DNA from 3 places in the Paenibacillus sp. 276b genome. Region 3 is predicted to be linked to each of the others. Evidence: riboswitches for the same ligand, from Rfam matches in the RefSeq annotation. Region 3 holds a riboswitch; each other region holds the start of a gene.

Region 1 (8,188 bases), on a different contig from region 3:
GTCATCACCATGCCGTCAAGCAGCAACATATTGCCGAATTCTTCGGTCTCTACCATAGCCAGATCTTGAAAATCCGTCTTTTCGCTTACATAGGTCTGTTTAATCTTCGCGGTGATTCCGAATGCGGGGGTCTGTTTCTCCGTAAACCACAATTCCATAATCTCTACCTTCTTTCCGTAAAGTTTATATAGATTAAATTGACCAGAGCGTACATAGCGTCTGACTAATCAAAGAATCAAATCACTGACAATGGGTACTGTTCGACCTTCCTTGCCTATTGTATGTTGTGCCGAACTGTTACTTTTCATTACCCTTTTGCATTATACGCGATTGACGTTTATACTGCAAAACGGTTTTTTCCTGCAAAAAAGCTATATTTTAAACCGTTAAACGGCCGGATTGAATATCCGTGTCATTGAATTCCCATACTGGAAAGAAAAGAAAGGAGCCCGTTCCATGACCCAATCAAGCCAAAAGACCCGCAAACGCGGGTTCCAAATATGGAAAGTCATCAAAAGCCTGACTCTGCTCGCTATTCTCGGCCTAATCGCCACAGCAGCAGCATTGGTCTATCTATACGCCACCAGCCTGCCACTGGCCGACTCCGATCGCAATTCCAGGCTGCTGGACAGCCAGGGCGAAGTCATTGCCACTTTCTCGGCAGGCGGCAAAGACTCGGTACCCGTGCAGTTGGGAGATATCTCACCTGATTTGGTTAGCGCTACACTTGCTGTAGAGGACCGCAAGTTCTATGATCATGTCGGCTTCGACATCCGAGGAATGGGACGGGCTGTACTCGTCAACCTGGAACATATGCAGATGTCCCAGGGCGCAAGTACACTAACGCAACAGCTCGCGCGCAACTTGTATTTGTCCCATGAAAAGACATGGACCCGCAAAGCCAAGGAAGCGATGTACACGGCACAATTGGAGATGAAATACAGCAAGGATGAAATCCTGCAGATGTACCTGAATGAAATTTATTACGGTCACGGCGCCTACGGGATCGAAGCAGCCTCACGGATGTATTTTGGCAAATCCGCCAAACAGTTGACGCTTGCCGAAAGTGCCATGCTTGCAGGGATTCCAAAGGGTCCGACCTACTATTCTCCATATAATCATATGAAGAACGCCAAGGACCGGCAGAAGGTTGTATTGAATGCCATGGCTGACATCGGCAAAATTACGCAAGCGGAAGCAGACAAGGCTTATGAAGAAATGCTCTCGTTCAAGCCGGAAAGTGAACGCAAAACCGTAGAAAGTGCACCCTATTTCCGCGATTATATCCGGAATCTAGCCATCAAGGAGCTGGGAATCAGCGAAGCGATGCTGGATCATGGGGGATTGAATATATACACCACGCTGGATCTGCGTGTACAAAAAGCGGCGGAAGATGCCGTAGCCAAGGGCATGGACGCCAAAAGTGAGCTCGAAACGGCTCTGGTATCGATCGATCCGCGTACCGGATATATCAAAGCGATGGTGGGCGGCAAAAATTACCGCACCAATCAGATTAACCATGTACTGGCGACTACACGCCAGCCGGGATCTGCTTTTAAACCGATTATGTATCTGGCTGCCCTGGAATCGAAACAGCTCACCAGTGCGTCCATGTTTAAAAGCGAGCCGACCCTGTTTCATTATGACAATGATCGCAAAACCTATAAACCCGGCAACTTCGGGGATAAGTATTTAGGTGAGATTGATCTGAGACAGGCGATCGCCGCTTCGGACAACATCTACGCGGTAAATACGATTATGCAGATTGGACCTGAACAAGTGGTGAAGATGGCCAAGAATCTAGGGATTACGAGCAACATGAGCCCGGTACCCTCCCTTGCACTCGGCACCTCGCCTGTTAGTCCACTGGAGATGGCTTCAGCATTTTCCGCTATTGCCGCAAGTGGACAGCGGACACCTCCTGTAGCCATTCTGCAAGTGACGGATGCCGCAGGACGAGTAATCTATGAAGCACCTCAGACCAAGGCCGAGAAGGTCGTTGAACCCGCTGCCGCTTATGTATTAACACGCTTGATGGAAAGTGTGTTCGAAAATGGAGGTACGGGTAATCGGGTATCTGCAACGATTAAACGGCCTGTCGCCGGCAAAACGGGGACGACCAATACGGATGCTTGGCTAGTCGGCTTCACCCCAGAGCTCTCAACGGCTGTCTGGGTCGGTTACGATCAAGGCAAAGCCATTTCCACATCCGACGGGCGTCGTGCGGCACCCATGTTCGCCCAGTTTACGGAACAGGCCCTCGCCAGTGTTCCACCGAAGATTTTTACTGTACCGGATAACGTCGTCAGTGTATATATCGATCCCGAATCCGGCAAACTGGCTGGCAATGGCTGCGCCGAGAAACGGCTGGAAGTTTTTATTGATGGCACGGAACCGACCGAGGTCTGCCGCAGCGCTTCAGACGATTCGGGTTCAGAGAAAGATAAAGACACTCGAGAAGTGCAAACCCAGCAGGGAATACAGGAAGAGAAGCATTCATGGTGGAAGGATTTCAAACGCTGGTGGGTGGAATAACCAAAGTGACGTAAATACGTAATGACGTAATTGCGTCATCACCCGTAAAATTCAATTTAGCATAAAAGCAAAAGCCCCGAACCGATCATCTCGGTCACGGGGCTTTTGCTTCTTCTTTTTGAACAGCTTGAAACATTCATTAATTAGGCAAGCGCTTCTTTCAATTCATCCGGAGAAGCGTTCCACCATTCTTCGTTATGCGTAGTCAGCAACGTCTTGAGTGCCGCGCGATCCTCAGGTCCAAGATCATCCAGCATGAACCGGCGCTTCATGGCATAATCCATGCGATTCACATGATCGGCAAGCAGTTTCCATCCACGACGCGCTTCTGTATCAATCCACATCTCACACGCAGTTGCTCCACCATAGAACTGCCCCTGTTCGTTACGGTCCACAGCTACCCATACTAGCCATACTTGGCGTCCATTGGGCACATCCTCACGATTAGTCGAGAACTTGATATTGCGCTCCACTTTGCTCTTCGCATGCATCGCGCCCACATCAATCTTTGCTTCACCGTTATCAATAATAACGGGGGAAAGGTTATTCAGATCAATGGAGCCTGCACCGAAACCTTTGTGTTTGCTCTTTGCACTAACGATATTCAAGGCAATCTGTTTTTTGCCGTTCTGCTCGTTTTGGTCCATGTTTTATAGCCTCCAAGGGTTGATACAAATATTTTAACTAATAATCGCCCCAATGCAAACATATACATGCTGTAGATGCTTGTCAACGGGAGGTATTTAACGATGATTCCACGACGCGCCAAGAGCTGGCTCACCGCAATTATAGCCCTGTGTTTAGTTGCCGGGGGGATATGGCTTGGTCTGGGCTCCACACGCTCCATTCAATCTGACTTGCCTGCGCTCGCCCCGGAATCGGGCAAGCCTACGGCACCCGTCAAAACCCAAACATCTCCGGAAAGTATACAGACACCTACCGCTGAAGTGTTCAGCAACCGCGTAGTGGAATATCACATGGATGTGAAGCTGGTAGACGGGAATGTACTGCAAGGGACTCAGACGATCACCTGGACACATCCAGGTAAGAAAACCGTCAGCGAGCTTTATTTTCACATGTATCCCAATGCCTTCTCTTCTGCCGACACCACTTTTATGAAAGAATCCGGAGGGAAACTTCGAGGTGATGTCATGCCCACTAACGGTTACGGTTCCATGCATATTACAGAAATGAAAACAGAGGATGGGCTTTCTCTCTTACATCGGATGCAGTATGTGCAACCGGATGACGGAAACATGAAAGATACTACCCTCATTAAGGTACGGCTGCCCAAACCCGTTAAAGGCGGTGAAAGCATCACGCTTCACACCCGATTTGAGGTCAAGCTACCGAAAATTTTTGCCCGCATGGGAACAGCAGATAATTTCGTTATGGCAGGTCAGTGGTTCCCTAAACTTAGCGTATATGAGCCAGTAGGCACACGAGGTCAAACGACCGAAGGCTGGAATCTGCATCAGTATCACGGTAATTCAGAGTTTTACGCCGATTTCGGTATCTATAGTGTGCGTATTCGGGTACCGGAAACATACAAAGTAGCTGCTACTGGATTCCCAACCCAGCAAGCGGTTGTGAAGAACGGCGAAAAAGTATATCAGTTCTATGCCGATGATGTGCATGATTTTGCCTGGTCAGCCTCTCCTGATTTTGTTTATGCAGAAGAACCCTTCTCTGCTCCCAATGTGCCAGGCGTTCGAATCAAGCTGTATCTCGACCCTGCTCATGAGAATCTGAAGGAACGTTATTTCTACGCCGCCAAAGCAGCGCTATCCAATTATAGCAAGTGGTTTGGCCCTTATCCGTATTCCACACTGTCCATCGTTGTCCCGCCCAAATCAGGGAATGGCGCAGGGGGAATGGAATACCCTACCTTGGTCACCGCCTTCGGTGCAGATGATTCTGCTCCTGGCTACGATCTGGAACGCACGGTTGTGCACGAGATTGGGCATCAGTATTTTTACGGCATGGTCGCGAGTAATGAATTTGAAGAGGCTTGGCTGGACGAAGGATTCACCTCCTATGCAGAAGACAAAGTAATGGAACAGGAATACGGACTTATCCCGAATCTGCCCGTACAAGCTGGTCTCATTACTTCTCCAGCTTCACTGACACAGGACTCCTGGAAGTTTGATTCCCAGAATCAATATGCAGCAAACGTATACACACGAGGCAAGCTTGTATTACTTGGAATAGAACAACAGGTTGGTGCTAAAACGATGGAGCGTATTCTCTCGACCTATGTGAATAAATACCGCTTCAAACACCCTACTTCGTCTGATTTTCAAAAGGTCGTGGAACAAGTGACGCGTACATCCTGGACCGATTATTTTAATCAGTATGTATACGGCGATGGCATGGCTGACTTTGCAGTGGAAAAGATCGCAATCAATCCTATCCTGAAAGACGGCCAAACGTTGTACGAGTCATCGGTTACATTGCAGAAAAAAGGGAGTGAATATAAGAAGGTTCCTGTTCGAATTATGTTCGAAGATGGGAAAACCATGACGAAAGAATGGGATGGTAGCGAGGAGCGCATTACCTACAAACTGACCTATACTTCCCCTGTTTCCTGGGCTATGACTGATCCGCTATACACGATTGTGCTGGAGAACCATCATATGAACAATTTTCTGAAAGCCGGACTGGATGAGCCAACTAAATCCCGCTGGAGCATGAGCGCAACCAAAATTATAGAAGCCATATTCGGAAGTCTGTCATGGTGAGGTGGATACAGTGAAAGCGAAAATACGTGAAGGCTGGTTTCTCGTCCGTCAGCATATGTTCATTGCGGCACTCTTATTTCTCTATCAATTAGTATGGGGATACTTTCTTTATCGGATGGTGCAGTCAGCTGTGGTTCCGCTGCTCCTGCGTTATCCTGACCCTGATACAGGGGAACTCAGTACGATTTTATTTAAAATGGAGAGCCAACTCGGTCTGACAACGAATCCGGAGGTTCACCGCTATTTATGGATTTTAGGGGCTATGCTGCTGATACGGATTCTGATTAGCCCACTCATTCAGGCAGGGCTGCTCTACTCGCTCCAGCATTATAACCATTCGGAAGAGCGCATTCCATTCATTCGCGGTATCAAAAATTTATGGAAACCGATGCTGTTGCTCCACACCATTCGGACTATATTACTGCTGCTACCCGCTTATTGGCTCGCGCCAAAGCTCTATTCCATCTTTATGGAAGGTTTTCATTCCCTCCATCTGCTCTTGCCTGGTATTCCCTATGTTGCTGGTTGGATTGTATACGGGTGGGTTATCCATCATGTCCTACTGTACATGCAGTTTGGTATCTCAGCTCCCGATGGGGAAGGCGGAGCACGTGGTACGTTTCAAGCTATATGGATTGCACTACGCCAAGTCATCACTCTAATCGGCATTGCTGTCCTGCTGGGCGGCCTTCATCTGTTGGTCTTTGGTGCCTTTACTTCAGCTTCATGGTTACTAACCGGCTTAACTGGTCTTATACTACAACAAACGTATCCACTTGCCCGGTGCTTGCTGAGTCTGTGGAAAATATGTGCCCATTTCCGCCTATGGCAGTCCAACTCGGTCAAAGATTAAATTAAACGGTTAAAAACGGTTACCATCTCTATGTAAAGTTGTATTCTTCAAATGCCGTTAAACAAGCAAACCTCGACCTTTCCCCGTCAAAGGTCGAGGTTTTTTTTGTTAATTTTGTTGTTAAACGTTGCCAAAGTGATATACCTCTGTTACAATAATCGCAGTGAGTTTTTAGTAACAACTTTGTAATCTTTACCTTCATATTTGTAACTACTTAAAATTTAATCGTCATTTCTTGATTTCGCAGGTGCATAACTAGCATAGCCAAATTCCTAGCACCTGGGAAGCGGGGGAACCAGTTATGGGTGAATTGATCTTGCAACAGAGGGATCATAGGGGACCTTCAACCGAATCCTTAAGCTAACCTCGCAGGCATTGGAAGGGGTATATCTCTTGTTTAAGAAGAAATTAACCGCAGCTGTACTCAGCCTCACATTCGCATTATCGCTTGGAGCAGGCAGCGCATTCGCAGATTCGAAAATGGACCAAGTTATTGATTCAGCAATGGGGACTACATACAAAAGCGGAGGAACAACGCTTAACGGCTTTGACTGCTCTGGATTCACAAGTTATGTATTCGACAAGCTGGGCATTGATCTGGCTCGCCAATCGAGTTCACAATTCGACATGGGTGATTCGGTATCCCGGATGGAAATGAGACCAGGTGATCTGGTATTCTTCAATACAACGGGCAAAGGGGTCTCGCACGTAGGGATCTTTGTAGGGGATGGAAAGTTTGCACACTCCTCTTCTTCCAAAGGAGTTACAATCAGCGCATTAAGCGAAAGCTACTGGGCTAACCGCTATGTTGGCGCTAAACGCATTATGAGCACGGACGCATATGAGACATTGGCCATCGACTAGGGACAAGCTGAGCAACGTCATGCTGTAACAATAACACTACTGTAACGAAGCATAATAGAACCGTCTGGTACATTCTCCGCAGGAATGTATCCGGCGGTTTTTTTGTGCTTCGTTTCCTTTAATGCGTTCGGGATAGCTACCAAACCTAACTTTAACTTTTTTTAAAGTTAATTTTCATTGCTTCGTCCGTGCTCTTATAATGTTTTTACCCATCCCACTATAATATAAACGAAATTACCGGAACTTTTGTTTCACTTTTTTTGAAAAACGAGGACTTGCCAAATGAACGCCTCTTTTGTAGAGTGGAAACAAGCTTAGATATGGAATGACATATGTATATGGACAAATCAAAATCATTATAGCTTGTTCACAATGAGAGGAGCGTGCAGTTGTATGGATGAAGCCCCTGTGACGTTTCACGTTGTGCCCATGCAAGAAGAACACGCGGAACTAATCTGCGATTGGCAGTATGACCCGCCTTATAATATTTATAGCTGGCTGCCCTGGGAGCAGATGAAAGCACTTGAAGTGGAATTCGGCGATCCCCAGCTACGGAAAGAACAATATGCGGTGGTGCTGGGAGAGGATCAGCAGATTTGCGGTTTTGCTCAATACTTCCCGCTTGAAGGTGTAACCCGCATCGGACTTGGCATGCACCCCGATCGATGTGGTCATGGTCAAGGAACGGCTTTTGTCTCGGCCATTGTGCAGGAAGCCATTCGCCGGAACCCTACAAACGAAATTGATCTGGAAGTTCTGACCTGGAATGACCGGGCTATTCGTGTCTATCTCAAAGCCGGATTTGTTACGCAGGATACATACGAACGACAGACACCGAGTGGTTTGAAACCTTTTTACTGTATGGTCTATGAAGGTCCTCGCGAATAACTAGGGCTTAAAATCACCCCAAAAAGTCCCCGGTTATGTGATTAGTTCAAAAAATTACCACAAAATGCTATGATGTCACTACAGGTTCCGTTATAATGATATGGATAGTTTCAAGTTAGATGATCTTTCATTCTGGAGGGGACATAAGGGATGCACAAATGGATCATGAGCGGGGTATTTTTTGCAGCGTGCGCTTTAGCTATTGTACTAATGTTTACGCTTCCAGGGAAAGAGGAAGTTGCAGAAGAAGCGAAACCGACGATGCCGCAAGTTACAATGGATGCAGGACAGGCTGAGGCACTGGTCA
Region 2 (8,188 bases), on a different contig from region 3:
AGAGGATGTGCTAGCGATGTTTCCGGTGCTTGCCACGATGTATGGGCGGCAGGGTGGTGATTTGAGTGGTGGGCAGCAACAGCAGTTGGCATTTGCCCGCGCGCTGGCTTCTCGGCCGGGATTATTGCTTCTGGATGAACCGACAGAAGGTATTCAGCCTTCCATCGTAGAGGACATCCGGCAGGTCATTTTGCAAATTAAGGAAAAGGATGAGATCTCCATCTTGCTGGTGGAGCAAAGCATTGATTTTGTACGCGGTGCTGCAGATTATATCTATGTAATGGACAAAGGGGCAATTGCACTGCAAGGAAAACCGCGAGAGCTGGATATGTCGCAGTTTGAGCACCATCTGTCTGTGTAGCTAAGGTTCATGGCGTAGGATGAGTTCAGGAGCGCTTGTCCAGAATGTTGGAGTACTTCGGATATAGTCTTCGGATGCAATCCGGGCAGATATCATGAGTGAATTCGGCATGGGTGTGCTTCTCCAAATAACTTTCAACAGAGTTCCAGCTGTCCTGTTCATCCTTAATCTGTTTGCAGACAGCGCAGATGGGAAGCAGTCCACGCAAAGTGCGCACTTCAGACAGAGCCTTCTTCAATTGGCGTTCTGTCTGTTTCTGTTCGGTAACATCCGTGTGTGCAATCAGTGCAAGATCAGACAGCAGGGATGGGTCGGCCTGAATCAATGGGGTGAGTTCCATACGGAACCATCGCTGTTCGCTGTGAGCAGTTTGAACGGAGATATCGTATGTATAACTGTCTTTAAAAGGTGCAGTGATACTTTTCAACTCCTGAACAATCTTCGCATTTTTTGCTTTCTCCTCGCGTAATGTCCACCCCTCTACAAGATGAAGGTAATGAGGCGGTTCAGGTGCTGTTCTGGAGGGGCTTGTTACGCTCTGTTTGGGAAGCAGTTGCCCAAGTCCATGTTGCCAAGCGGTGTTGCAGCTTCGAATGATCCAGTTGTGATCGACGATGATAAGTTGGTGTTGAATGGACTGGAACGATAATCTCTCCAGATCGGATATTAAGTATCTCATGAAATGAGCTCCTCCTTGGCAGAAATCTTATCTTAAATCATCTGGAATTTCCAAGATGTCTGCGACCTGGTTCCTGAACCGGGTTGCTTTGCGGGTACCGTGAATGAGATTGGACAGACGATATGGCGGAATGCCATACTGTTCACAAAATGTCTTTTGGTCGACCTGGAGTTCGGTTAGTCGTCGTTTAATGGCCCATCCGAAAGGAGTCACAGGTTTCTTTTTGTTCAAAAGGGTTCACCCCTCGTTGGAATGTAGTGTTCAGCTGGTTATTCTTGGTGTAAAATATATAGATATGCGAGCTGTATGTTTTATTATATACGCATTTGCGTCATCTAACAATTAAAAAAGACGGAAATAAGTGTATTTTAATATGTTAAATGGCGTAAATGCGTTAAATAGACAAAATAAATGACATAAAAAACACGCCAGCAATGAGGTTGCGGCGTGTTTTTTTATATTTTACTGTGTGAGGGTGGGTTGTGTGAAGAAAAAGGGGATGGGAATTAGGCTCTGTATGCGTGAAGCCCTGCTCCAAGCATGTGAAAGCTTGGAAACAACGTTTTCATGGACAATGAGGTCGGTTGTACCGGTCCATCCGCAGCGGAGGCGCTGACGGTATCCCATTCATGCTCCAGGTCTGCGGCCAGGCGAACCAGCAGGTCCTGGGTTGTATCGGTGTTAAGGGGAATCACTTTGGAGGCTTCGGTTATGCAGGCACTCATGGCTGAATGCAGATAACCAAGGACCGCCTCCTCGACAGGGATTTCGAGGTGGTGGTTAATCCAGGCGTGAACAGTGGGGAGACAGCCAACAGATTCATACTTAGCCAGCGTTTGTTCGAGATGGCTAAAATCAATCCAGGGGTGTAGTGCGCGAGCTAGCTTAATTAGTCGTTTGCCCATAATGGAGGCATGTTCTCTAAGATTGACTGGGGTGCGCTGGACATGAACGAGTTTGTCGATGAGGGCTGTACGCCATGCGTCCTTGTGATCTGCGGCGGTGTATATGCCTTTAATCGCCATACCTTCCAGACGCACGATGCTGGGATGCAATTGACAGCGCATGAATGATTCGAGATCTTCAACACTACGAATGGTACCTTCAGCGATATGGGCATCCATACCGAAGGAATGGGTGAACCCTCCGACCTGGATAGAGGAATCAAGCAGTTTGACATAATCGAGCAGCTTATTCCCACGGTTCACAATCTTTCGCCTCCTACGTTCGTTAAATGTTATGTTAAATAACATTTATACTCCTTTTTGGTTCGCTTTATGTTTGTAAATCCGAATTATATGATATATATATTCACATAAATATCCGCTTTTTGTCAATAGTTTCTTTGTTTTTTGAATATTAAATCTAATTAGTGTTATTTTATATAACTTTATGAGTTACTTTATACTAAGGGATATGAAGGATGGTAATACAAATAAAGTAGAGTGATCGGCCTAATCGGGTATACAAACGGGATTAAATTTAATCATATGCACTTCGTAGGAGAAAATGACGAGATTATACGATTTATGGAAGGAAAAGCGCAGTTAAAATGATATTAAGAAAAATGCTTTACTTTTAAACATGAACCGGGTATAATCAATTTTGTTGCCGATTATTTACGACATGCGGTCGTGGTGGAATGGCAGACACGCTATCTTGAGGGGGTAGTGGGTGTATACCCGTGGAGGTTCGAGTCCTCTCGACCGCATGATAAGAACGATAAAGAAGAAGCTTCCCGTATGGGAAGCTTCTTCTTTTTTTGTTTTATTTACAGTACAGATGGGCCAGACAAAAAAAGGTCACCCGTTTCCCCTGAATGCATGCTCATTCTGTCTGCTGGGGTCGGATGGCCTTTACTTGTTATTTAAGCAATTCTTTGATGTCCGCTTCAATTTTATCAGGTGTTGTTTTGGGAGCATACCGTTTCAGAACACGTCCGTTCTGATCCACAAGGAATTTGGTGAAGTTCCATTTGATGGCTTTGGAGCCGAGTACGCCTGGTGCTTCTTTGGTAAGGTGCTGGAATAGAGGGTGAGCGCTTGAACCATTCACATCGATCTTCTCAAACATCGGGAAGCTAACACGATAGTTCATCTGGCAGAACTCGGCAATATCATCAGAAGAGCCTTTTTCCTGTGCAAACTGGTTGCTTGGAAAACCAAGAACTTCGAATGGGGAGTCTTTAAACTTATCCTGAAGCTCTTGCAGACCTTTGAATTGAGGTGTGAGGCCGCATTGGCTTGCTGTATTCACGATAAGCAGTACTTTGTCACGATAGTTGGACATTTCAACTTCCTGACCGCGAAGGGTGTTTACTTTGTAGTCGTAGACTGACATGAAAATCGCCTCCATTTCATATTCTTCTTTCTTCTATTATATTGATTACAATTAAATAATGCAAAATTAATATTGCTTTTTTAACTCAATTTGAAGCTGTCGTGTATGATCTGTGACTGATTTGCTACCTGAATTTCGCTAAAGAGAGAATTAGAGAGCTTTGATGAGATGGGTAGAGAATGGATACGTTGTAAGCGCTATTATTGATGTGAAATGGCAAAAATCCGTCGATTCGGTGATCTGCGCAGACTTTACACCAATATGGCACGGGTGTATGATTCATATCGTAATTCCAATTTAAATTAAATTTTACATGAAAAACGAAACAAACGATAATATCGCTCTGATTAATGATTATAAAAGAACGATGTTTTAATCGCTGAGTTTCCATTCATTCATGGGTGGGAAACGGGGGAACCAACAGGATGAACTGTCCAAGACAGTAGGCATCCATGGGGTGAATTTTCCGGTGACAGCCGGAAATAGGGCGACTCTCGCGCCCGAATCCGTCAGCTAACCTCGTAAGCGTTAAAGGGAGAGGCAACAAGCCGTACGCTGGTTCATAGTGTCTTTTTGCTATGGATTATTGAAGAAGCGTCCGGGAGGCCTTGGTCCCCCACGCTTCTTTTTTGTTGTCTTTTCACGCCAAGGGAGGAACGAATGATGGATAAAGAGATGATCTTAGTGACTGCTCCAAATGAAGCAGGACGTAAATTTATCAAATTGCTGATGTACAAAAAAATGCCGTTTGCCGTTCTGACCAACAGTGCAGGGGAAGAGCGCAGGCTCCGGAGAATCGGTGTGGAGCATGTCATTCGCATGAACACAGCTGCTGCTCAGAAATGGTTTTTGCCGCAAGGTAGTGTCGGCAATGTTTTTATTTTTGAAAATAGCCTAAACCTGACCTGTCGATATTTGCAGATCTGCCGCTCCTGGACATCCAAGTCCCTGTGTGTCATTACGGAACAAAGCCACCCCAAAGGGATCTATCGGGGAATGGGAGCAGACCGTATTGTATATTCCTTGAATGGGGAAGTTGGGTTTCTACTGAATGGCTAGTGGCTAGTACTATTCCTGTGATTGATCCAGTGTCAGCTGCCTGTTATAATTGAAATCATAAATAAACGGAATCTTGAGGAGACTCATGCATGATGGTGGGTCTTCTTTTTTATGGTTTGGGAAATAGGGATATGGATTTCCTGTGGCTAACGAGGAGGAATAGGCGTGCCGGATGTACGTGGAATACAATGGTTGTTCTTTGATGTGGGGGATACGCTCGTGGACGAATGGGAGCCGGTAGATGATATTATCGGTCAGTTCGTTCGTGAAGCTTGTGCGCTTGGTTATCAGGTGGAGATGCAGACGGTGCGAGATATATTTGCCGCCTCCTACCGAAATTACGAGCAATGGCCGATGAAATTGGCTATTCGTACCCTTATCAGCGATGAGGGGCACCGGGAACAGATACAGGAGAAGCTGAAGTTCCGCAAAGAGCTTGAGCGCCCCTTTGCGTCAGCCGACGCTGTTCTCCAGACGTTGTCGCAACACTATAAGATTGGTATCATTGCCAATCAGAGTCCGGGGACGGAAAATCGGCTGGATAGCTACGGCTTGCGCAAGTATGTGGATGTGCTGGCCTGTTCGGCTGAAGAAGGAGTGTCCAAGCCTGATCCTGAATTGTATGCTGTAGCGTTGAAACAGGCGGGATGCAAACCTGAGGAAGCGGTCATGATCGGCGACAGGATTGATAATGATATTATTCCGGCTAAGAAGCTGGGTATGCACACGATCCGGATTTTGCAGGGTTATGGCAGATTCCAGCCGGAGCTTGCGGATGCAGAGCGTCCAGACTGGACTATTGAATCACTGGAGGAACTTCTTCCTTTGTTAATGGTAACTCAAAATTCAGACAACTAAATAAGAGCAGTATTTATGATCTATTCGGTATAATTAGGCTGCTGCTCTAACATATAAAAGGCTGATCGTCTCAAGGGGTACGTTACTTGAGTTGATCAGCCTTTTTGAGTTAGACAAAATACGGCGTAATTCCGTTTAACCTAGAACAACAGAATGGTCTGGATAATCAGATACACATTCAGGACAACGATAACTCCGGCAATGATCCAGGAGATGATTTTGAGCCACAGCTTGTTGGCAAAAGCCCCCATGCTTTTTTTGTCACTCGTAAACATTACCAGCGGAATGACGGCAAAGGGTAGCTGCAGAGACAGCACAACCTGGCTAAGAATCAACAGTTCTTCTGTTCCGTGCTCTCCAGCAATGGCTGTTACGATGACGGCCGGGATGATAGCGATCAGACGTGTAACCAGTCGACGAAGCCACGCTGGAATACGAATGTTCAGGAAGCCTTCCATTACAATCTGTCCGGACAACGTGCCGGTGAGTGTTGAGTTTTGGCCTGAAGCCAGCAGGGCTACACCGAACAGGATGCTGGCGATGGTGGTTCCCAGCAGAGGTGTCAACAGATGGTAAGCATCTGTAATTTCCGCCACCTGGGTCATACCCGCACTATGAAACACGGCAGCAGACACAATCAGGATGGCTGCATTAATGAACAGAGCTAGCGTTAAAGCGATGGTTGAATCCATGGTGGAATACAGAATCGCTTCTTTTTTTCCTTTTGGCGTCTGTTCAATCTGACGGGTCTGCACAATGGAAGAATGCAGATACAGATTATGGGGCATGACGGTTGCACCGATAATCCCGATGGCGATGTAGAGCATAGCCGGATTTTGCAAAATCTCGACATTCGGTACGAAACCATGCATGACGCCACCCATATCTGGTTTAGCGAGAAACAGGTCAATCCCGAAGCAGAGGGCGATGGTAGCCATCAGTACAATTACGAGGGATTCCAATGCGCGAAAGCCTTTATTTTGCAGCAAAAGAATGACCAGTACATCGACAGCGGTAATAATGACGCCGTATAACATGGGGATGTTGAACAGCAGCTTGAGCGCGATGGCTGAACCAATAACCTCGGCAAGGTCGGTGGCTGCAATCGCAAGCTCACACAAAATCCATAACACGATTACAACAGGCATGCTAAATCGTTCGCGGCAGGCTTGCGCCAAATCCCGTCCTGTGACAATCCCGAGCTTGCCAGCGAGAGACTGTAACACAACTGCCATTAAGTTCGAAATCAGAATAACGGACAATAACGTATAACCGAATTGTGAACCACCCGCAATATCCGTTGCCCAGTTCCCAGGATCCATATATCCAACGGCAACGAGGTAACCCGGTCCAACAAAAGCAAGGAACTTTTTCCACCAAGCAGCGTTCTGAGGCACCTTCATGGAGCTGTGGGCTTCCCCGAGAGATGGGGCCATGCCCGCAGCCAATGGCTCATTTGAAGGAGTGTTGAACGGATTTTTTTTACTCATAATATAATCACCCGACTTTGAAGTATTGATATTCTATATGAAGAGGAACGGTGTCATTCCTTTGATTAAATTGGAACATTGAAACCAAAATCTTAAAAGCGTAATTAAACGACTTCACATATGTCTAAACGTTTATGTTGATACTTACATTGTACTCCTTCAATTATTTTTGTCTAGTGCAACTTTTGTGTATGAGGACAAAAATTACCGGAGAGTGAATTGTGCCTTAGTATATTACCCAACCCTGGATAAATTACCTGTGTTCATCCCCAATGCATGAAAAAGATAAAGATGTAAAAGCTGAATAAGGAGCAACAACGTTTCAAAATGAGCCAGAAGTTTAAATTGAATTGTAGGCAACAAAAAACTTAAAGGTGAAGGAGAGATTCTTAATGGAAGCTTTATATACAGCAACAGCGACAGTTAAAGGTGGACGTACAGGTTCGGTGGCTTCTTCGGATGGCGTGCTCAAGCATGATCTGAAAATGCCAAAAGAACTTGGAGGCTCCGGTGGTGAAGGAACCAATCCTGAGCAGCTCTTTGCAGCGGGATACGGTGCATGTTATGAAAGTGCTCTTGCCAATGTGGCACGCAAAGCAGGCGTGAAATTGGAGAATGTGGTGGTCACAAGTAATGTATCCATCGGCAAAGATCCGGCAGATGATGGTTTCCAACTGTCTGTACGTTTGGATGTGAGCATGCCTGGCGTGGATCACAGTCAAGCAGAGGATCTTGCACGCAAGGCACATGATTTCTGTCCTTACTCCAAAGCAACACGCGGCAATATTGATGTGGTACTTAATGTAGTTTAAGACCTGACTCGTAGGAGTAAAGGGAACATATAGAGCAGGGTATCTTTGGATACCTGATGTTCGAGTACAAGACCCTGCTGGCCTTCGGCAGGGTTTTGTATTTTATAATACAGATGAGATGCAGGAGATTGCATGTTGAACAGCGTACTATTTTACATAATCTACTCTTGCTTGAAGTCATACATTCGAATAAGGGGGAACGACAATGAGTATTGAAGAGATGATAGAACGACGATTTGTATGTACCAAATGCAGGGGTACGGATTGCAATATTAAGGAAGTATCCATGTCAGGAGCAGGACTTAGCAAAATGTTTGATATTCAGCACAATCATTATCTCTTCGTCGCCTGTTCTTCCTGTGGATATGTAGAAGTATTCGATCCGGATGTGTTGAAAGGGAAAAAACAGGGTCAGGTGGGTACCATTCTTGATATTCTATTTGGTGGGTAAATGTGCGTGAGTTGACATCGAACTAAAATTTCTTTAATATGATTTAGTACTAAGAAGTGTCAATGCATGAACCAAATTTGAATTAACAGGTGATATCCATGTCTTATAGACCGCGTATTGCAAATTTAGAATTAGCTA
Region 3 (8,188 bases):
CTGCACTGGCAGAAGCGCTGGAGAAGGTGATGGTTGACCCGGCGTACCGTTATGAGCTCGCTCGTTCGGCATGCGAGAAGGCCAAAACCCATTACTCTTTGGGCAGATCGGTCAATGAACTGAAAAAAATGTATTTGCAATTCTCGAGCCAGTTTTAACTTCTGGAAAGGGAAAAGAAGGAAGCCGCTGTGTGAACAGCGGCTTTTTTTATGTTTAGGGAAATGATACTTCGCAACAAAAATACGTTGTTATAGGTGTTTGTTACGACCTCGAAAGCTTCCCCATCGATCCATTACTAATTTTGCACCCCAGACCAGTGCCAAACTGCCGAAAATGGGGTAAAGGATAGAGAGCAGGGAGCTGAACCCAAACTGGCTAAGCGAATAACATAGCAGCATGATGGCCAGTATGATTAGTTTGGGATGTACGTGGACATGCTGTCTGAGTTGGAGGGTCATTCCATAAATATCGGCTACAAATGTACTGAAGATTTCCATAAAAATCAGGGATACATAGATAGACTGGACTACCCATCCAAGTTGAAAGGCAATGCTGCCCATTGGAATTTCAAATTGCGTGATGCCAGGCATCTGGGCTGACATGGCGAAGTGGGCTGCCATAAGCATGAATCCTACACCAATCCCGCCCAGAACGCCGCCCCATTTCAGTACCTTTCGGCTGCGAATCTGATTCCCCACCGGAACAAGAACAGCTTGGGCAAGTGCCAGGTTGAATGAAGTATACAACAGAGGAGATAACCAGACCTGGATTGGATTGCTGTCCGTGGTTAATGTAATAAATCGGTTTGCGCCGGGATGATGTATGGTGCTGGTGATCATAAGCAGAGAGAGCAGGAGCATCATTGGCACTACGATACTGTTCATTTGCAGAATAGCCTGAATGCCCCGTCCAAGCAGCAGATATGTACCGATAAGGGTAACAATCAGTCCGGTCTGGTAATGAAGCCCCAGATGCTCTACAAAGACCGACCCTGCTCCGGCCAGCATGACACTGTTTACTCCGATGAGAATAAGAAGGGTAACCCAGGTAATCCAGTTTCCTGCTTTATGACCGAATAGATGCTTGTTGAGATCTTCGTATGAGCGCGAGCCGGTATCATGGGCAATCAGCATCATTTTTGTACCTAACCAGACAAAGAGCATGGTCGATAAGCCAATGGTAATGGTGGCCCATTTGCCATACTGGGTAAAAAACTGCAATATCTCCTGTCCTGTTGCAAAGCCGGCTCCTACTACCGTTCCAATGTATGTAAATGCGATCTGCAGCACCCGAAATGCCTGTTTCATGCGTTTCCCCTCTCAGGCCCCTGAATAGTTTGGACATGCGGGTGCCATGGTACAAGGTATGCTTGACCCATCAAAGTCATGACAATTGAAGTGTGACATAGGGTCATTTCTATGCTCTGGACAAGAGCAAAGGCAATTTCGCTTGAACTGATAGCCGGATCTATGATACTTTTACGTCATAGGATAGGCTTGGGAGGTCAAATTATGGAAGTATTGAAACAACGAATTTTACAAGAAGGTGTAGTCATGTCAGATCAGGTGCTGAAGCTGGATGGTCTGCTGAATCACCAGATTGATCCTGCATTGACGATGGAAATGGGACGTGAATTTGCCGCTCGTTTTCGTGAAAGTGGTGTAACTCGGGTCATTACAGTGGAGTCTTCCGGGATTCCGGTCGCCTTTGCTGCCGCACATGAACTGGGTGTTCCGCTGGTATTTGCCCGTCGCAAAAAAACACTTTTGGCTGACCCCGACGCCTACTGTGAAAGAGTACCTTCTTTTACCAAAGGAATCGTAACGGATATTATGGTGTCGCGTGAATATATTCATGAGAATGACCGTATTTTGTTTATTGACGATATCATTGCGAATGGTGATGCCGCTCGTGGTGTCATCAAAATTATCGAACGTTCGGGTGCGGAACTGGTTGGATTCGGTGTCGTGGTCGAAAAATGTTTTCAGGCCGGAGCGCGCACTATTCGTGAGCAGGGTATCCCGGTTGAAGCGTTGGTGCGCATTCGTTCACTGAACGATGGCACCGTGCAATTTGACGATAACGAATTGTGACTTTTTAAAGGAAAAAGTGCCTATTTTTATAACAATGCCTTTGCATGACCGCTGATTTCATTTATAATGGGGTTATGTTAGGGAGAGGAGGCAACACCATGGGTAACCAACCGGCAACAGAACAATTTTTTATTGATAAGCTGGCGGAATCGAAAGTACATTTTGAGCGTGCCCTGGATTGTAAACATACGGAATTCGATGACCTTTATCCCTATATGATTGAACATCCTCAATTTTTCTGGTACAAACGCTACGTTGCCTGGTCAGAATTGCTGACGATTGTAGGCTTGTGCGAAGAGTTGTCCTTCTCTTGGAAAGAACAATTTACACCGCATCAAGTGGAGTACCTTGAAGAACGTGTGATGTCCGCCAAAGTGCTTGATTTTTGGTTTGAGAAGAACGACAGCAAAGAGCACGCGCAGCGGTAACTTTCAGTCGGGACATACTTTCGAATGACATGACAGTCCAATACAGTCACGTGAGACCTAAATGACTTTTCATTTAGGTCTCTTTTTGTAAATAATTTTTTTGGGAAAGTAGGCGCCATAAATATGATCAGTGATGCACAATTGGATGCACTGCGTTTATCGGGTGAAAAAGTAAGGGTAGTACGGGACGAGATTCAGTCCAATGATGTGACAGGTATTGTAGTGGCTTGGGACGGGGAGCAGGTACTCATTCGCCGTCAGAATCGGCGTGTGGTCAAGCTTGATCGGAATTACCGATATCAATTGTTCAGCGAACCACGCGAGAGCCTGCTCGAAGAATAGGACATGCCTATTTAGGTTCATTTACCATGGATGTTTTGGCATAATTACACCTCTCGGGAGAGAAGATAGGTACAGTGAGAGCTTGTAACATATCAGCCGAGAGGATGTGCGGTAACCATGACACTGATGAATGATAAGGTTCATGCCTATAAAGATCAGATTGGTGAATTAAGCGATGTGCTACCAGCAGTGGTGAAGTCTTATCATGAGTTCACTGGAGAATGCTTTCAGGCAGGGGCGATTGATGCCAAGACCAAACAGCTGATTGCGCTGGGTATTGGACTGTTTGCGAACAATGAGGTATGTACGTTTTACCATGTGGAAGAGGCACGTGCCAAAGGAGCGACCGATCAGGAGATTATGGAGACGGTTGCTGTGGCTGGAGCGGTAGGTGGAGGCCATGCGCTGTCTCAGGGTGCAATGAGAGTACAGAAGGCTTTACATTAAGTATAGAAGTCTACAGCACACCGAATTTGTAAACAAAAGCCCCAAACAAAGAGGAGGTCCCGGATTCACCCGGAGCCTCCTCTTTGCGCTATATCAAATCAAACTTATATTTTGCCCAGCATTTTGTTATACATAAATTGTCCTGTTACCCGGCGTGCTGTTACGTAACGATCATTGAAGTAAGGATTGGATAATTGTGTGATGCTGACACCCTTGCTGCTTGAAGCATGAGCGAACTGTCCGCCCCCGATATATACACCTGTATGTGAAATGCCATTGCCCATCGTATTAAAGAATACCATGTCACCAGTACGCAGATTAGCTTTGGATACCGGAGTTCCGGCCTTAGCTTGTTGCTGGGAAGTGCGTGGTAATTCAATGCTATATTTGTTGAAAATATATCTCATAAATCCAGAGCAATCAAATCCGGCCATTGTTGTGCCGCCCCATTTGTAAGGTATGCCTGTCATGTTGTTAACGACGCTGTTGATACTGCTTGCCTCTGTGCTTGCTGCACCGGATGTAAATAAAACTGCTGCTCCAAAAATGGAGATGATAAGCTTTTTCAAAATTTTTGTTCTCCCTTCGATGCCTACGGAGTTAGCTAAGGGTTCGGTAGAAGGTTCCCTATATTTCCTATGTATAAGAATAATTCACCCAAAATGGTTCCCCCGTTTTCAAACATGAAACTCGGCAAATGAATAATTAAGTTTTTGTAACCTTTTGAAACTATATTGCATAAATGCGAAAATGTCAAACCGATTTTGAACACTTCTTATCATCTCAATGTTAACGGAATTATCGCTATTTATGTAGAAATAACTCGAATATTGGGTTTTAATAGATGACAAAAAAGTAACTACTGTTTCAAATGGAGAAAAATTGGATAATTTATTGGCTTTCCCACATTTCGATTAGACGATACCTAAAGGTTAAGACAAAGAATTTGTTACATATTGTTGCAATTATTGACAAAATTCATTGTTTTGCATAGAATTCTTTTTGTATAATCCACTTATTGGATGAAAAGAAATAGTTTGAGTTTAAAAACAAATATAAGGAGGGGAGACGCTCAAGGAAAACAGTTTGCAGAAAATGAATTGGGGAGTGTTCTAAACGATGTTGAAGGCACAAGCAAGGTTTGCATCTTTGGTAATGGCATGTACAATGATTTTCTCTGTTGTCGGAATGGTATTTCAGCCTGCTGCTAAGGTATCTGCTGCAGACGCATCTGGAACGACAGCAAGTATCTCAGATATTTTGAAGAATCAACGTCCTGACGGGGGATGGAAGAAGGATTACAAAGAAACAAGTGGTGAGTGGGCCAAATCTACGATTGATAATAAAGCTACATACTCAGAAATTAGAAGATTAGCCAAGGAATTTAAAAAGACAAATGATCCGCGATATTCGGCTGCTGCCATCAAAGGAATCAACTTTTTGTTAAATATGCAGTACTCCAATGGAGGATGGCCACAAGTATACCAGAGCTCAGGCTATCACAAACACATTACCTTCAACGACGATGCCATGATTAATGTCATGTACATGCTGGATGAAGTAGGTGCACGTAAAGGTGATTTCTCATTCATCGACAGCTCTCTTGCGGATCGCAGTAAAAAATCAGTTGCCAAAGGTGTAGATGCTATTCTCAATACACAGGTTGTAGCAAATGGTAAACTGACTGCATGGGGACAGCAGCATGATTCCAGCTCCCTAAAACCTGCAGGAGCAAGGATTTATGAAGTGCCTTCTCTAAGTGCTGGAGAGAGCAGTACGATTGTAAAGTTTTTGAAAACAAGACCGTCGAACTCGAAAATTAAGGCTTCCATTCAAGCGGCAGAAGCCTGGTTCAACAACGTGAAAATTACAGGATACAAGTATGTCAGAGAAAACGGAGATAGCAAACTCGTAGCTGATTCAGGTGCAGCGCCAATATGGGCACGTTTTTACGAAATTGGAACGGATAAACCGATCTTCGTAGGACGTGATGGGGTTTTGAAATACAAACTCAGCGATATCGATAAGGAAAGAAGAGGTGGGTATGCCTGGTATGGCAACTGGCCTTCAAAGATATAATTTATAAAAAGCTTTATCATTGAAACCGAAATTATATTTTTTTGTTGACACTAATTACCTGCACATGATATATTATCTCTTGTCGCCGCGATATAATTTCTCGGAGATAAGACATACGCGGTCGTGGCGGAATTGGCAGACGCGCACGGTTCAGGTCCGTGTGGGCTAACCCCCGTGGAGGTTCGAGTCCTCTCGACCGCATCATATGTAACACGAAAAAGGTTCCTAGAATGGCATTGCTGCCACTCTCGGAACCTTTTTTATTTGTTTACAGATTTTGATCTTTGCTTTTCCTGATTCTTTTCAACCCATTCCCTCGGCTTGAGCAAAGATGAAGTTTCCATTTGTTTATTTATCCATTAATGGAAATATGTTTGTTCTGCGACGGTTTGCCCCTATATTTCAGGTTAATTGTACGTAAAATACCGAATTGTACCTATCTTGGGAATGCCTCATCCACTATTCTCTTCTCGTGTGGAAGCGCTATCAACAGGAATTTGAATGACCAAATTCAGAGGGGGTAGGGATAATTTGAAACGAATCGGAAAAAGGATGGCAATGTGTTTCATGGTATTTATGATTGCGGCGGTGCAGTTCGGGATTATGGGAACGACAGGTAATGTGGCACAAGCAGCAGATAAGAGTCTGGCCCAAAAGCCGTATATGGGTTGGAGCAGTTACAGCATGCAGGTATATGACGGGCCGGGTAACTGGACATCGGCCGAGAGTATTAAGAAGCAATCGGACGCCATGCGTGAGAAGCTGCAAGCCCATGGATATGAATACATTAATATTGATGCTGGCTGGAACGGTGACGAAGATGAATACGGCCGTCCTATTCCGAGTACTGTTCTTTATCCAAATGGATTTCAGGAGGTCATTGATTACGTCCATAATAACGGACAGAAGATCGGAATCTATCTGATTCCGGGATTATCAATCACCGCCTATGATAAAAATCTTGAGGTTTATGGGTCGGGCGGGGCATGTCGTATGCAAGATATTGCAGTAAAACCGCTCGTTGTTATGGATGCTTGGGATTCGTACACGTACAAAATTGATTTTTCGAACCCTTGCTCACAGAAGTATATTGACTCCATCGCGGATCTTCTTGGCGAGTGGGGTATCAACTTTGTCAAATTCGACAGTGTGACGCCAGGATCGGGAATCAATAATCTGAGCCGGGATGCACGTGGTGATGTGGAGGCATGGTCCAAAGCCCTGGACAGAAATAACATCTGGTTTGAGCTTTCCTGGGCGCTTGATCACAATTACGTGGACTTCTGGAAAAAGTATGCAAACGGCTGGAGGATCGACTGGGACGTTGAAGCTTACGACAGCAGTAAGGGATTGACCGAATGGTCGAGTATTTCCCGCTTGTTCCCCATCGCTGCCCTCTGGTGGCGGGATGCAGGTCCCGGAGGCTGGAACGACTTCGATTCACTGAATGTCGGGAATGGCTCGATGGATGGTCTGACCAAGGTTGAGCGGCAAACGGCCACGACCTTCTGGTCTATCTCTTCAGCACCGCTTTATACAGGTGATGATTTAACAAGGCTGGACAGCTATGGATTGGAATTGCTTACGAATGACGAAGTCATTGCCGTCAATCAGGCCGGACGTCCAGGCCATCCGGTTTCCATGGAGACCAAGCAGCAGGTTTGGTATGCCAATAACGGAGATGGTACTTACAGTGTAGCCTTGTTCAATTTGGGCGACCAGAGTGCGGAGGTTAAAGTCAAATGGAGCGATCTTGGCCTCAACGGTCCGGCTTCTGTCCGTGATCTCTGGAGCCATTCCGAGCTGGGGAATTTTAATCATGAATTCAGTGGCGGCGTGCTAGAACCCCATGCTTCCCGGATGCTTAAAGTAACCGCACTGAACGGCACATCAGCCGTCAATGACGATGATACAGGCATGCTCTATAGCGGGGATTGGCAGCGCAACGGGGGCAAGGAGCAGACAGATGGGAGACAGGATCTGAGCATAGCGATTACGGATTCCTCTGGCACTGGTCCAGCGAATAGCAGTCAAGGGGGTGCCTTGGACGCTGAAGCTGACAATGCTGCAAATTCAATCTCCGTGGAAGATGCCACTGTTACCAATGAGGTCTACATTAATGATGATGACAGCAGTATTAAATACACGGGCTCATGGAACTCCAATACCGGCAGAAGTTACGGTGATTACAATGGCGATGTGCATTTTACTGAAAAAGACGGCGATTATTTTGAGTATAGTTTCACGGGCACAGGCATTGAACTGCTGACGGAGAAGGATAAAGACCAAGGAGACATGATTGTCACCCTCGATAATGGAGCACCTGAAACTGTAAACGCCTATACCAGTGGAGAAAGGGAAGTCCAGCAGGTTTTGTACAGCAAGCTTGATTTGGACAACGGCCCACATACCTTGAAGGTGGTCAAGGGCTCGGGCCAGTATATGTTGCTGGATGCGCTTAGAGTAACCATGGAAATTCCTCCTGGAGGGCAGAACAGCACCATTAGTCCGACCTCTGCAAACGTTGACAAGGAGACGGAACAACAGAAGGATGTCACCGTGAGGCTGTCCTTGAACGGCAATATGCTGACCGGCGTTGAAAATGACGGGGTGCTGCTCAGTGATGACGACTACACGGTGGTCAATGACAAGCTGACTATCAGGAAGAAGTACCTCACGCAGCTGCCTATAGGGACAACGAGTCTAAACGTAATCTTTAGCGCGGGTGATCCCCAGTCTTTGGCAATAAGGATCAGCGATACTACGGGCATTCGATTTATAATGATCAATAACGACGAT

The links. A riboswitch is a leader RNA that binds a small molecule or an ion and turns the genes downstream of it on or off. The one in region 3 is predicted to bind cyclic di-AMP.
Region 1: it holds a riboswitch for cyclic di-AMP, as region 3 does, so the genes downstream of both, BLV50_RS32030 (C40 family peptidase) here and BLV50_RS00560 (C40 family peptidase) in region 3, are expected to answer to the same signal.
Region 2: it holds a riboswitch for cyclic di-AMP, as region 3 does, so the genes downstream of both, BLV50_RS13365 (HAD family hydrolase) here and BLV50_RS00560 (C40 family peptidase) in region 3, are expected to answer to the same signal.

The regions. Positions count from the first base shown of each region.
Region 1 covers NZ_FNRR01000015.1:23,940-32,127, forward strand. Annotated here, with positions in the region: gene speE (polyamine aminopropyltransferase) at 1-158, opposite strand, end outside; gene BLV50_RS32010 (transglycosylase domain-containing protein) at 457-2,535, shown strand; gene BLV50_RS32015 (YwhD family protein) at 2,679-3,182, opposite strand; gene BLV50_RS32020 (M1 family metallopeptidase) at 3,285-5,276, shown strand; gene BLV50_RS32025 (hypothetical protein) at 5,287-6,129, shown strand; cyclic di-AMP (ydaO/yuaA leader) riboswitch at 6,382-6,519, shown strand; gene BLV50_RS32030 (C40 family peptidase) at 6,523-6,993, shown strand; gene BLV50_RS32035 (GNAT family N-acetyltransferase) at 7,387-7,881, shown strand; gene BLV50_RS32040 (c-type cytochrome) at 8,032-8,188, shown strand, end outside.
Region 2 covers NZ_FNRR01000002.1:567,976-576,163, forward strand. Annotated here, with positions in the region: gene urtE (urea ABC transporter ATP-binding subunit UrtE) at 1-361, shown strand, start outside; gene BLV50_RS13340 (nitrogen regulation protein NR(II)) at 387-1,040, opposite strand; gene BLV50_RS13345 (hypothetical protein) at 1,068-1,271, opposite strand; gene BLV50_RS13350 (urease accessory protein UreF) at 1,547-2,248, opposite strand; tRNA gene BLV50_RS13355 (tRNA-Leu) at 2,669-2,751, shown strand; partial or broken gene BLV50_RS33790 (hypothetical protein) at 2,860-2,925, shown strand; gene BLV50_RS13360 (glutathione peroxidase) at 2,904-3,380, opposite strand; cyclic di-AMP (ydaO/yuaA leader) riboswitch at 3,748-3,923, shown strand; gene BLV50_RS13365 (HAD family hydrolase) at 4,044-4,439, shown strand; gene BLV50_RS13370 (HAD family hydrolase) at 4,605-5,297, shown strand; gene BLV50_RS13375 (Nramp family divalent metal transporter) at 5,438-6,733, opposite strand; gene BLV50_RS13380 (organic hydroperoxide resistance protein) at 7,180-7,599, shown strand; gene BLV50_RS13385 (zinc ribbon domain-containing protein) at 7,805-8,050, shown strand; gene BLV50_RS13390 (hypothetical protein) at 8,149-8,188, shown strand, end outside.
Region 3 covers NZ_FNRR01000001.1:106,314-114,501, forward strand. Annotated here, with positions in the region: gene BLV50_RS00530 (glycosyltransferase family 4 protein) at 1-158, shown strand, start outside; gene BLV50_RS00535 (YkvI family membrane protein) at 249-1,307, opposite strand; gene BLV50_RS00540 (xanthine phosphoribosyltransferase) at 1,512-2,093, shown strand; gene BLV50_RS00545 (hypothetical protein) at 2,192-2,521, shown strand; gene BLV50_RS00550 (hypothetical protein) at 2,645-2,863, shown strand; gene BLV50_RS00555 (carboxymuconolactone decarboxylase family protein) at 2,981-3,310, shown strand; gene BLV50_RS00560 (C40 family peptidase) at 3,415-3,879, opposite strand; cyclic di-AMP (ydaO/yuaA leader) riboswitch at 3,885-4,016, opposite strand; gene pelA (pectate lyase) at 4,430-5,389, shown strand; tRNA gene BLV50_RS00570 (tRNA-Leu) at 5,507-5,590, shown strand; gene BLV50_RS00575 (X2-like carbohydrate binding domain-containing protein) at 5,921-8,188, shown strand, end outside.